Regions from separate parts of the Brenneria rubrifaciens genome, predicted to be linked through region 3. Evidence: predicted binding sites of a transcription regulator. Region 3 holds the regulator's gene; each other region holds the start of a gene.
What was found. The regulator PurR, encoded in region 3, represses purine synthesis genes. The targets are predictions, from matches to a motif close to CANGCAAACGTTTGCNTG.
Positions count from the first base shown of each region.

Region 1 (3,182 bases), 1.8 Mb from region 3:
GAGATAGTGAGTTTATGCCGCAATTACCTATAAGGCTCAATAGATAATGCAGTTATAAACAGTAAAAAGCGACCCGTGTTGCACACGTGTCGCTTCTTACTGTCAGGCGCCGCTATTTACGCTGGTTGATATTATTTTTCTTCCTGAGGGAAAACCAGGTTCAGTACGATTGCCGTGATACCGCCCGCGGCAATACCGGAAGAAAGCAGCGTTTTCATCCACTCAGGCGCGAATTGCAGAATCAGTGGCTGCTGCGACACGCCCAGCCCTACGGCCAGAGAAAGCGCGATAATCATGATGGCGCGGCGATTTAACGGCTCGCGAGAGACGATACGAACGCCGGATGCCGCGATGGTGCCAAACATGACGATTGTCGCGCCGCCCAAAACCGGCTCTGGAATGTGTTGCACAAAGCCGCTCACCGCCGGGAATAGACCCAGAACGATTAGCATCAGTGCAACAACAAAACCGACATAGCGGCTGGCGACGCCGGTAAGCTGAATGACACCATTGTTCTGACCAAAGCAGGAGTTCGGGAAAGTATTGAAAACCGCTGACAGGCAGGAATTCAGGCCATTTGCCAGTACGCCGCCTTTTAAACGTTTCATGTACTTCGGCCCGCTGACCGGCTGCTCTGATACATCGGAGGTCGCGGTGATATCCCCGATCGTTTCCAGTGAGGTCACCATAAAGACCAGCATCAGCGGGATGAGCAGGCTCCAGTCAAAGCCCAGTCCATAATACAGCGGTGTCGGCACCATGATGATCGAGCTTTCCGCCGTCGGCATGTTGTCCGGCAGCATGCCCATGATCCACGCGCCCAGATAACCGACCGCCATGGCGATCACCAGTGACGCTACGCGCAGATAGGGGTTGCGCTGGCGGTTCAGCACAATGATCACGATTAGAACAATCCCCGCCAGCAACAGATTCTTCGGTGCGCCGAACGTATGGTCGTTCATCGCGGCGTAGCCGCCGCCAATGGATGTCAGGCCAACCTGAATCAGAGACAGGCCGATGATCATCACGACAATGCCCGATACCAACGGCGTGATAATACGGCGCGCCAGGTGCAGGAAGCGGGAAAGAATAATTTCTGTGCAGGAGGCGACCATCAGCGTACCAAACAAGGCTGCCATCATGGTGGGAACATCCGCGCCGCCGTTTTTCAGCGCCAATCCGCCCATGATCAAGGGCGTAACGAAGTTAAAGCTGGTGCCCTGAATAGACAGCAGGCCCGAACCCACGGGCCCCCAGGTTTTAATTTGCAGAATGGAGGCAAGGCCGGAGGCAAAAAGCGACATGCTGATGATGTGCTGCGTGTCCTGTGCCGGCAACCCTAACGCCTGACAGATCAGTATGGCGGGCGTGATCACCGCGACAAACATCGCCAGCAGATGCTGACAGGCGGCAAACAGGGTTTGCGGCAGAGGTGGTCTGTCCTCCAGACGGTAGATCAACTCACTGTGCTTAGGTGCTGAAATTAGTTCTGACTGAGGAGTATCCGTGGTGGCGGTCATAAGAATGGGAGTACCTGAAATGACAAAGGAAGAATTTTAAAGATCTCTTTGGCAAAAGCAAACGTTTGCGAAACACTGTTTCTATATAATATGAAATTTGTCTGGCGCGCACTGACAGGTTATTTGAAGGCTATTCGGCAGGCGGGCGTATCACGACGTGATATTCATGCATTGGTATAACGGGCTCTTTCCGGTAACCAGCGTTCAATCAATGCCCTGGCGTGTTGCGGGTAACGTTGATGGAGGTGGCGCGCAACGCGCTGTATTTGCGGAATTAACGCCTGATCGCGTAGCAGGTCAGCTACTTTGAATTCGGTATTACCTGTCTGACGGGTACCTAATAGTTCTCCGGGGCCGCGAATTTCCAAATCGCGTTGCGCAATGACAAAGCCATCGTTGCTGTCACGCAATACCTGAAGCCGCTTCTGCGCGGTTTTACTGAGTGGTGTCTTATAAAGCAGCACGCAGTGCGAGGCAACAGCGCCGCGCCCGACGCGGCCGCGCAACTGGTGAAGCTGCGCCAGCCCCAGTCGCTCCGGGTTTTCAATAATCATCAGGCTGGCATTGGGGACGTCAACCCCAACCTCGATAACCGTGGTGGCGACCAAAAGCTGTAGTTCACCCTGTTTGAAAGCCTGCATAACGGTCTGTTTTTCCTGTGCTTTCATCCGACCATGCACTAATCCGACCGAGAGATCGGGCAGAGCCGCTTTCAACTCCGCGCACGTTGCTTCGGCGGCTTGTGCTTCCAACAGGTCGGATTCCTCAATCAGCGTACAGACCCAATAGGCTTGCCGACCTTCCTGCTGACAGGCACTGTTAACGCGCTGAATAATGTCATTACGGCGTGAGTCGGGGATCGCCACGGTGGTAACAGGCGTTCTTCCCGGCGGCAGTTCGTCGATGACGGAGATATCCAGATCCGCGTAAGCGGTCATAGCCAGCGTCCTGGGAATCGGCGTCGCGGTCATGATCAACTGGTGAGGGTGAAATCCCTGTTCTTCGCCCTTTTCCCACAGGGCCAGACGTTGATGCACGCCGAAACGGTGTTGTTCATCAATAATCACCAGCGCCAGCCCATTGAATTTTACCTGCTGCTGGAAAATGGCATGCGTACCGATCACCATGGATACCTGACCGTTGGCAATGGCGTCCTGCTGCGCCTGTCGCGCTTTTCCCTTTTGTTTTCCGGCCAGCCAGCCAACTTCAGTTCCCAGTGGTTCAAACCACTGGCGAAAGTTGTACGCATGCTGCTCCGCCAGCAGTTCGGTAGGCGCCATGAGCGCCACCTGTTTGCCATTTGCGATAGCGCGTAGCGCCGCGAGCGCGGCAACCAGCGTTTTGCCTGACCCGACATCTCCTTGCACCAACCGCATCATAGGAAAACCGTTGGTCATGTCGGCTTCAATTTCGCCGACGACCCTTGCCTGCGCCGGTGTGGGTGAGAATGGCAGGCTGGCGAGCAAGCGCTGTTTAAGCTGGTCGTTGGCTGGCAACGATATTGCCCGGTAACGCTGAGCACCCGCACGAACCGCCAGCATGCTCAGGTTATGCGCCAACAGTTCTTCCATGATAAGCCTGAGCTGTGCCGGATGTTTACCCTGCTCAAGCTCGCTGAGTTGCATATCGGGCGGCGGGCGGTGCAGGATATGCAAGGCTTCC
Region 1 covers NZ_CP034035.1:3,909,560-3,912,741, reverse strand. Annotated here, with positions in the region: gene EH207_RS17535 (nucleobase:cation symporter-2 family protein) at 132-1,520, opposite strand; gene recG (ATP-dependent DNA helicase RecG) at 1,685-3,182, opposite strand, start outside.
Region 1: a site for PurR is predicted at 1,575-1,592, ahead of EH207_RS17535 (nucleobase:cation symporter-2 family protein). Genes of this name have one in related genera too.

Region 2 (3,182 bases), 930 kb from region 3:
AGGGGCTGAAACAGGCGGTATTGCCCGGTCGTTTCCAAATTGTCCGCCAAAGGCCGATGCTGATTCTGGATGTGGCGCACAACCCGCACGCCGCCGCGTATCTTGCCGGCCGATTGGCGGCCTTGCCGAAAACGGGGAAGATTCGCGCGGTGGTGGGTATGCTGGCGGACAAAGACATTCCAGGTACGCTGGGCCATTTGCGGCCGCTGGTGGATGAATGGTATTGCGCGCCGTTGGAAGGCCCGCGCGGCGCCACGGCTGAGCAGTTGGCCGGGTATTTGGATCGCTGTCAGTTATTCTCCGATGTTGCCAGCGCCTGGCGCCAGGCGATGACGGTATCGACGAAACAGGATACCGTGGTTGTGTGTGGATCTTTTCATACGGTAGCGCAAGTAATGGAAGCGCTGGATGAGGAGGAGTCGAATGGCGAGTAAATTTCAGAATCGCCTGGTAGGTACTATCATTCTTGTCGCATTAGGCGTGATTGTTTTGCCCGGCTTGCTGGATGGTAAAAAAAAGCACTATGAAGATGAGTTTGCGGCGATCCCGCTGAGCCCCAAACCGGGAGACAGTAATGAACTCGACTCCCTGCCTTCGCTGAATCAGCCTTTGATGAACCCGCCGCTGGAAGGGGCGGACGCGGCAACACAGGATGAGTCAGCGGCACCATCCGCGCAGAATCCGCCTCCCGCCGCGAATGCGCCCGCAGACGTGACGGCGCCGCCAACCGTGGTTGAACAACCGCCTGTTCAACCGCCGGTGGCATCGAGAGAACAACCTAAACCGGAGGAAAAGCCGGAACCGAAACCTGAAACCAAACCCGAGAAGAAACCGGAGACCAGAACCGAAATGCCGGCAAGGGAACAGGCGCCTGCCGGACAAGCCTATATCGTCCAGCTTGGCGCGCTGAAAAATGCAGACAAGGTAAATGAGATTGTCGCCAAGCTTCGTCTTTCCGGCTATCGGGCTTATACCGTCCCCGCGACGCCGGTGCCAGGGCAAATTACCCGTATTTATGTCGGCCCAGATGCCTCCAGGCAGAAGTTGCAGGCATCGTTGGGCGAACTGCAACAACTTAGCGGGCTGAGCGGGCAGGTGAGGTCGCACAGTGTGCGTTAAGGCGGGTGCGAGTCTTTAGTGTCTATTGCTGAAATCGGCGGAAATACGTTACGCAATCGTTTTCTTTTTCTGTTAGAATTCGCCGCAAACAGGATGTCGCAGTGCTTGCCGATAGCATCGTTTATTGATTAGGATCGTTCATGGTTTGGGTTGATTACGTCATTATTGGCATCATCGGATTTTCGGCTCTGGTTAGCCTGATTCGAGGATTTGTACGTGAAGCGTTGTCGCTGGTGACTTGGGGATGTGCGTTTTTTGTCGCCAGCAATTATTACGTCTACCTTGCGGTTTATTTCACCCGTTTTGACGACGAACTGGTCCGTAACGGTATCGCGATTGCCATTCTGTTTATTGCGACGTTGATTGTGGGGGCTATCGTCAACTATGTGATCGGTTCACTGGTTGATCGCACCGGATTATCGGGCACCGATCGTGTACTGGGCATTTGCTTCGGCGCACTGCGGGGGGTGTTGATTGTCTCCGCACTGCTATTCTTTCTGGATACCTTTACCGGTTTTTCACAGAGTGCCGACTGGCAGCAGTCCCAGTTAATTCCGCAGTTCAGTTATATTATCAGGTGGTTTTTTGACTACCTGCAAAGCACGTCAAGTTTCTTGCCGCAGCATGTCACGCTGCGGTAGCGCTGAGAGGAAAAAACACCATGTGCGGTATTGTCGGTATTGCCGGTTTTACGCCGGTCAACCAGTCGATTTATGACGCGTTAACGGTGTTGCAACACCGTGGGCAGGATGCCGCAGGCATCATCACCATTGATGCCTTAAACTGTTTTCGCCTACGCAAAGCCAACGGCCTGGTGAAAGATGTGTTTGAAGCACGACACATGCAACGTTTACAAGGAAACATGGGCATTGGCCATGTGCGTTATCCTACCGCGGGCAGCTCAAGCGCGTCGGAAGCGCAACCTTTTTACGTTAACTCGCCATTTGGGATCACGCTGGCGCATAACGGTAACCTGACTAATGCTCACGAACTGCGCAAAAAGCTGTTTGAGCAAGAGCGTCGCCATGTCAACACCACGTCTGATTCTGAAGTTCTGTTAAACATCTTTGCCAGAGAGCTGGATCGTTTTCAGCACTATCCTCTGGAGGCCGATAATATTTTTGCGGCAGTGGCGGCGACGCACCAGCAAATTCGTGGTGCTTATGCGTGTGTGAGCATGATTATCGGGCACGGGATGGTCGCCTTTCGCGATCCAAACGGTATCCGTCCTCTGGTGATCGGTAAACGCGATCTGGACGATGGACGCTGTGAATATATGGTGGCGTCGGAGAGCGTGGCGCTGGACACCCTGGGTTTTGAATTTTTGCGTGATGTCGCGCCAGGTGAAGCGATCTATATCACTGAAAAAGGGCAGTTGTTTACCCGCCAGTGCGCCGATAATCCAAAGAGCAACCCTTGCCTGTTCGAGTACGTCTACTTTGCGCGCCCTGACTCTTTCATCGACAAAATTTCCGTCTACAGCGCCCGAGTGCGTATGGGGCAAAAGCTCGGTGAGAAAATTGCGCGTCAATGGGAAGATTTGGATATCGATGTGGTTATTCCTATTCCTGAAACGTCCTGTGATATCGCGCTGGAAATTGCACGTATCATCAACAAACCCTATCGTCAGGGATTTGTGAAAAACCGCTATGTGGGTCGGACGTTTATCATGCCGGGCCAGCAGGCGCGACGTAAATCGGTACGCCGTAAGCTGAACGCCAACCGTGCGGAATTCCGTGACAAGAACGTGTTGCTGGTTGATGATTCCATCGTACGTGGTACAACGTCCGAGCAGATCGTTGAAATGGCGCGCGAAGCCGGAGCCAAGCGCGTGTATCTGGCCTCTGCCGCCCCGGAAATTCGCTTCCCTAACGTTTACGGTATTGATATGCCGAGCGTGAATGAGCTGATTGCCCACGGTCGCGAGGTTGACGAGATCTGCCAGCTTATTGGCGCGGATGCGCTGATTTTTCAGGACCTGGGCGATCTTATCGCGGCAGCTCGTGAAGATAACCCGGATATTGCCCAGTTTGAATGTTCTGTGTTTAACGGCGTGTATGTGA
Region 2 covers NZ_CP034035.1:2,618,263-2,621,444, reverse strand. Annotated here, with positions in the region: gene folC (bifunctional tetrahydrofolate synthase/dihydrofolate synthase) at 1-434, shown strand, start outside; gene dedD (cell division protein DedD) at 424-1,119, shown strand; gene cvpA (colicin V production protein) at 1,260-1,760, shown strand; gene purF (amidophosphoribosyltransferase) at 1,781-3,182, shown strand, end outside.
Region 2: a site for PurR is predicted at 1,169-1,186, ahead of cvpA (colicin V production protein). Genes of this name have one in related genera too.

Region 3 (3,182 bases):
AAACGGGTGCACGATGCACCCGTTGGTTTTATTCCCGATCTTCCGGCTGAGACTTGTGTTTCTCAGCCGTTTCTTTAATCAGTTGCTGTAATTCGCCACGCTGATACATTTCTATCACTATGTCACAGCCGCCGACCAGTTCCCCATCCACCCACAACTGTGGGAAAGTCGGCCAGTTGGCGTATTTGGGCAATTCGGCGCGAATATCTGGATTCTGTAAGATATCGACATAGGCAAAACGTTCGCCACATGCTGACAACGCCTGTACTGCCTGTGCAGAGAAGCCGCAACTCGGCAATTTAGGAGAACCTTTCATATACAGCAGAATCGGGTTTTCAGCGATCTGACGCTGAATCTTTTCAATTGTCGTTGTCGTCATTCTCTTGCTTCCTCAAACCTTAATAAGATGGCTAACATCAGATGCATTAACCACGGGCCTCTGTCAGATGAGCCATTACAGCGCGATCTATTCAATTATATTGTACCGAGGGCCGTAGCGACAAAAAAACGCCATTTTTTGTGTGGCTTTGTTTTTTGCCACTTAATACAGAGACAAAATAAAGGTCACGTTCTAAGAATTTATCTCTCGCCCCCCTTCTCCCTGTCTGTACTCAGACACGCTTTGAGTCGCCAAAACGCGTTTAAACAGACGCACCGGCGAAACAAGTGAGCAGGTAAGCGCCAATCAGTTCAATACGGCGATAAAGCTGAATACCATGATCATGGCGAGCGCAGCAACGGTTGTCAGTAATGACAATTTAAGATCTGTATCCATAAGTCTCTCCTTTATCTATGACGGCAAATGATGAGAAGAAAGGCGTGTCCTTGATTGGGGATTCAACATCAAACGATAGTTTAAAACCACAACCCGATAACTCTGCCGATTCTTCCATAAGTTGAATGAAAAATCTCGTTCCTATGCCGCACTAATAGTATAAATTACTGCTTCCCCTTTCGTGGCAAATCGGACAAAATCCGCGGCTCAGGGTAGCGCTGCGTCCTGGTCGAAACGTCAACCTTGTTCCCCTCAGGTATAATATTCGGCACTCTCTACTGAATCCGGTTTTTTCGCCGGGAAGAAGAACTTCACACGCAGGCAAACGATTAACACTACCTACGACGGTAACAGGTAAGTCAGGAGTCATTTTTAGATGGCAACGATCAAAGATGTGGCAAAACGAGCGGGCGTTTCCACCACCACCGTATCGCACGTGATTAATAAAACACGTTTCGTCGCCGAAGAAACCAGGGCAGCCGTGAGTGCGGCGATTAAAGAGTTACATTATTCACCCAGCGCTGTCGCCCGCAGTCTAAAAGTCAATCACACCAAGTCCATCGGGCTGTTGGCAACGTCAAGTGAAGCGCCCTATTTTGCCGAGATTATCGAATCGGTGGAAAACAGCTGCTATGCCAAAGGTTATACGCTAATTCTGTGTAATTCACACAACAACCTCGACAAACAGCGCGCCTATCTTTCCATGTTGGCCCAAAAGCGCGTGGACGGCCTGCTGGTAATGTGTGCGGAGTATCCTCCCGCATTACTCACCATGTTGAAAGACTATCGCAGTATTCCGATGGTGGTCATGGATTGGGGACAGGCGCACAGTGATTTTACCGATACCGTCATTGATAATGCCTTTGAAGGCGGCTATATGGCAGGCCGTTACCTCATCCAACGCGGCCACCGGGACATCGGCGCCATTCCCGGCAGTCAGGAGCGTAACACCGGCAGCGGCCGCTATCTGGGGTTTTTGAAGGCACTGAAAGACGCGGATATTCCTGTGCGTGACGCGTGGATCGTTCAGGGCGATTTCGAGCCGGAATCCGGCTATAAAGCAATGCATCAGATTCTGGCGCGGAAGCATCGCCCAACCGCCGTTTTCTGCGGTGGCGACATCATGGCGATGGGCGCGATCTGCGCGGCGGACGAGTTGGGGTTGCGTGTCCCGCAGGATATCTCGGTCATTGGCTACGATAATGTTCGCCATGCCCGCTTTTTCACGCCGGCGCTGACCACGATCCACCAGCCTAAAGAGCGTCTGGGACAATCCGCATTCTCAATGCTGCTCGACCGTATCACCAGCAAACGGGAGGACGCACAGGTTATCGAAGTCCACCCGACGCTGATTGAGCGCCGTTCCGTGGTTGATGGCCCTTTCTGCGATCGCCCTCATCACGCCTGATATCGGATAATGTCTTCTCTCAGGCATCCGCCGTCCTTTCCGTGACACTGCTTCAGCCAATTTATACTTGTCCCCAGGCTGAAGCAGTCATAAACTGAATACGATTTTTACAAAAACTGCATTTTGCTTTCTTCAACTATCCTTAATTTTGCGCGCAAACGGATGCTGCGGAATTTATCTCAATGATGAGTGCCCCTACGTAGCTGCGTACCGGCTTTTCTTCTTCATTTTTCTCTGACGATTCAGAGAATAGGCGATAAGTATTTACCACTGGTATCAAACGTGGGTGAATATTGTCTATGTTTTCCTTGCGGCGCGTTATCGACCCCAAGGTAGGGAGAGGTTATGAGTTCATCATATATAGAGGAACTGGATAGCCATAACGCATCCTGGTTCCACATAGTGCATGAAATGCTGAGTATGGCGGATATCAAAATCAATGGTTCGCGTCCATTTGATATCACAGTGAAAAATCCAGAATTCTTTAAACGCGTGTTGCGCGAAGGCTCATTAGGGCTGGGTGAAAGCTATATGGATGGCTGGTGGGAGTGCGACCAGTTGGATATGTTTTTCCATCGCGTGCTGCTCGCCAAACTTGATAAAAAACTGCCCCGCCACCTGAGAGACATCTTACACATCGCCGCATCTCGTTTGATGAACCTGCAATCCAGGAGACGCGCGTGGATTGTTGGTGAAGAGCACTATGATTTGGGCAACGATCTGTTTTCACTGATGCTCGATCCCTACATGCAGTATTCCTGCGCTTACTGGAAAAAAGCGGCAACGCTGGAGCAGGCACAGGAAGACAAACTGCAAATGATCTGCGAAAAACTCCAGCTCAGACCTGGAATGACGCTGCTGGATATCGGTTGTGGCTGGGGTGGATTGGCGGAATTTGCCGCCCGTCGTTATGGCGTATCCGTTTGCGGCGTGACAATTTCCCGCGAACAGCAAAAGTTGGCTCAGCAGCGCTGCAAAGATCTGGACGTCACCATTCTG
Region 3 covers NZ_CP034035.1:1,690,498-1,693,679, reverse strand. Annotated here, with positions in the region: gene EH207_RS07885 (Grx4 family monothiol glutaredoxin) at 29-379, opposite strand; gene cydH (cytochrome bd-I oxidase subunit CydH) at 686-775, opposite strand; gene purR (HTH-type transcriptional repressor PurR) at 1,152-2,183, shown strand; gene cfa (cyclopropane fatty acyl phospholipid synthase) at 2,529-3,182, shown strand, end outside.

Region 4 (3,182 bases), 590 kb from region 3:
CGCGACGAGTCATCTTTATATCCTCTGTAACGTTGCTATTTGTTGTGTACGGCTGATGTCAACACCGGTTATGGCAGCCAGAGTTAACTCTCCCCCACAGCGGAGCCGATTTATTCAGGCTGATGATTACGTTTCCTGGGGGGCGGCTCGCGCCCAAAACGCCGCATCGTGCGGTCAGCAGGCGGAATAGCCTGCCGCAAAAAAACCGACTGAATCAGTCGGCGTTCCGGCTATTTAGTACCAAATATTTTATCGCCTGCATCGCCCAGACCCGGCATGATGTAACCACGCTCGTTAAGCCCCTTATCAATCGACGCCGTATACAACTCGACGTCCGGGTGCGCTTTCTCCAGCGCGGCGATCCCTTCCGGCGCCGCAACCAATACCAGCACCTTGATGCATTGACAGCCCGCTTTTTTCAGCAGGTCAATCGTGGCAATCATTGAACCGCCGGTCGCCAGCATCGGGTCCACCACCAGCGCCATCCGTTCTTCGATGTGAGAAACCAGCTTTTGGAAATAGGGCACCGGTTCCAGCGTCTCTTCATTACGGTAGATACCGACAACGCTGATACGTGCGCTGGGAACATTTTCCAACACGCCTTCCATCATCCCCAGACCTGCGCGCAAGATAGGCACAACGGTAATTTTTTTGCCTTTGATTTGATCGACTTCAACCGGGCCGCACCACCCCTCAATGGTCACTTTTTCGGTGGCTAAATCGGCGGTTGCTTCATAGGTCAATAAACTGCCGACTTCGGAAGCCAGCTCACGAAAACGCTTGGTACTGATATCGTGCTCACGCATCAGACCCAGTTTGTGTTTGACGAGCGGGTGTTTCACCTCGACGATCTTCATCAATTACTCCCCCTGAACAGTGGACGGACAAAAAACGCCGGAGACGTTTTTAAACACCGTTTGCGGCGGCCGGCAGGATAGCCTGGCGCTAAAAAAATCGCCGGATTATACCGCTTTTTTTGCCTCGTGCTATATGATTAAGCCTGATCCAGATCAACCGATAAGGGAAATTACCGTGCATACCCAATAGATTGCAATTTGCGTGAAGACGGACAAAAAGAGGCGAAGGCAATGAGGAAAAACCGGCAGCCGGTGACACATCACTCGCAAACGATTGCCCGCGCTGTTAGAATTAGCGCGCTCGATTTTTTAACGACCCGTTGTTTTTTTTAAACCACAAATTGTAACCTTCGTGGGGACCCCGCAGTGACCGACAAAACCTCTCTCAGCTATAAAGACGCAGGTGTGGATATTGATGCTGGCAACGCATTGGTAGACCGCATCAAAGGTGTAGTGAAACAGACTCGCCGCCCGGAAGTCATGGGCGGGCTGGGTGGTTTCGGCGCCTTATGCGCCTTGCCGCAAAAATACCGTGAACCGATTCTGGTTTCCGGCACTGACGGAGTCGGCACCAAACTGCGTCTGGCGATGGATCTTAAGCGTCACGATACGATTGGCATCGATCTGGTCGCCATGTGCGTTAACGATCTGGTCGTACAGGGCGCCGAACCGCTCTTTTTCCTCGACTATTACGCCACCGGCAAACTGGATGTGGATACGGCCGCCAGCGTCATCACCGGTATCGCGGAAGGCTGCAAACAGTCTGGCTGTGCGCTGGTCGGCGGCGAAACCGCTGAAATGCCGGGCATGTACCACGGCGAAGATTACGACGTGGCGGGTTTCTGCGTTGGCGTGGTTGAGAAATCCGAAATCATTGATGGCAGCAAAGTACAATCCGGCGATGTTCTGATTGCCCTCGCGTCCAGCGGTCCGCACTCGAACGGTTACTCGCTGGTACGAAAAATCCTTGAAGTCAGCCAGGCCGATCCCGAGCAGTTTATACTGGAAGGTAAGCCGCTGGCCGACCACCTGCTGGCGCCGACCAAAATTTACGTGAAATCCATCCTCTCCCTGATTGAAAAAGTTGACGTACACGCGATCTCCCACCTGACCGGCGGCGGCTTCTGGGAAAATATTCCTCGCGTACTGCCGGAAGGCATGCAGGCGACGATCGACGAATCCAGTTGGGCTTGGCCGGCGGTGTTTAACTGGCTGCAACAGGCTGGCAATGTCAGCCGTCACGAAATGTATCGCACTTTTAACTGTGGTGTTGGTATGATCATCGCAATGCCGACCGAGCAGGCAGACGAGGCCATCGCGTTGTTGAACAGCAGTGGCGAAAACGCATGGAAAATCGGCGTCATTACGCAAACCGATGCCGGAGACGCAGTGGTCATTAACTGATGAAAAACATCGTTGTCTTGATATCAGGTCAGGGAAGCAATTTGCAGGCGTTGATTGACGCCTGCAAGGGCGGACGGACTAAAGCAAAGATAGCCGCGGTATTCAGCAACAACCCTGAAGCCCTCGGCTTACAGATTGCACAGGATGCGGATATTCCGGCGCATACCCTCAGCCCGGAAGACTTCCCCGATCGCGTGGCCTACGATGCGGCCCTGGCGCAGGAAATCGAACAGTATCAACCGGCGCTGGTGGTGCTGGCGGGCTATATGCGGATTCTGAGTCCCGATTTTGTCGCGCAGTTTGCCGGTAAATTGCTCAATATCCACCCCTCGCTGTTGCCGAAATATCCTGGACTGCATACGCACCGCAAAGCGCTGGAAAACGGCGATACCGTACACGGCACGTCCGTGCATTTTGTGACGGATGAGCTGGATGGCGGGCCGCTGATTTTGCAGGCGAAAGTCCCCGTGTTCAGCAACGACACGGAAGAAACGTTGAACGCACGCGTGCAAACACAGGAACACACGATCTATCCCATGGTCGTGAATTGGTTTCTGAATGGTCGCCTGCTCATGCGCGAAAACCAGGCGTGGCTGGATGGCGTTCGCATTCCGCCCCAGGGTTATGCGGCGGAATAATGGGTTGGATGTACATCCATACTGATAGGGATGTACATCTTGCCAAAGGCTTTCACCCCACCTTATTTTATCCTTCATGCGAATCATCGCGTCCGGGTGCGGTTCCTCTCTTTATCTGGTTATCTGGCGAATGGCTGAGGATGCTTGATTCACACATTCGCGGTCACATTCTCAACGGCAGGTCAGCCCTTTTCATGACCTGATTGACAAACCTCCCAAGTGATTGACTACTACAGCGGCATTCTTCATCATGACCGTAAAAGATAATAATAATTCTTATCAT
Region 4 covers NZ_CP034035.1:1,098,981-1,102,162, reverse strand. Annotated here, with positions in the region: gene uraA (uracil permease) at 1-13, opposite strand, end outside; gene upp (uracil phosphoribosyltransferase) at 231-857, opposite strand; gene purM (phosphoribosylformylglycinamidine cyclo-ligase) at 1,224-2,261, shown strand; gene purN (phosphoribosylglycinamide formyltransferase) at 2,261-2,899, shown strand.
Region 4: a site for PurR is predicted at 1,121-1,138, ahead of purM (phosphoribosylformylglycinamidine cyclo-ligase). Genes of this name have one in related genera too.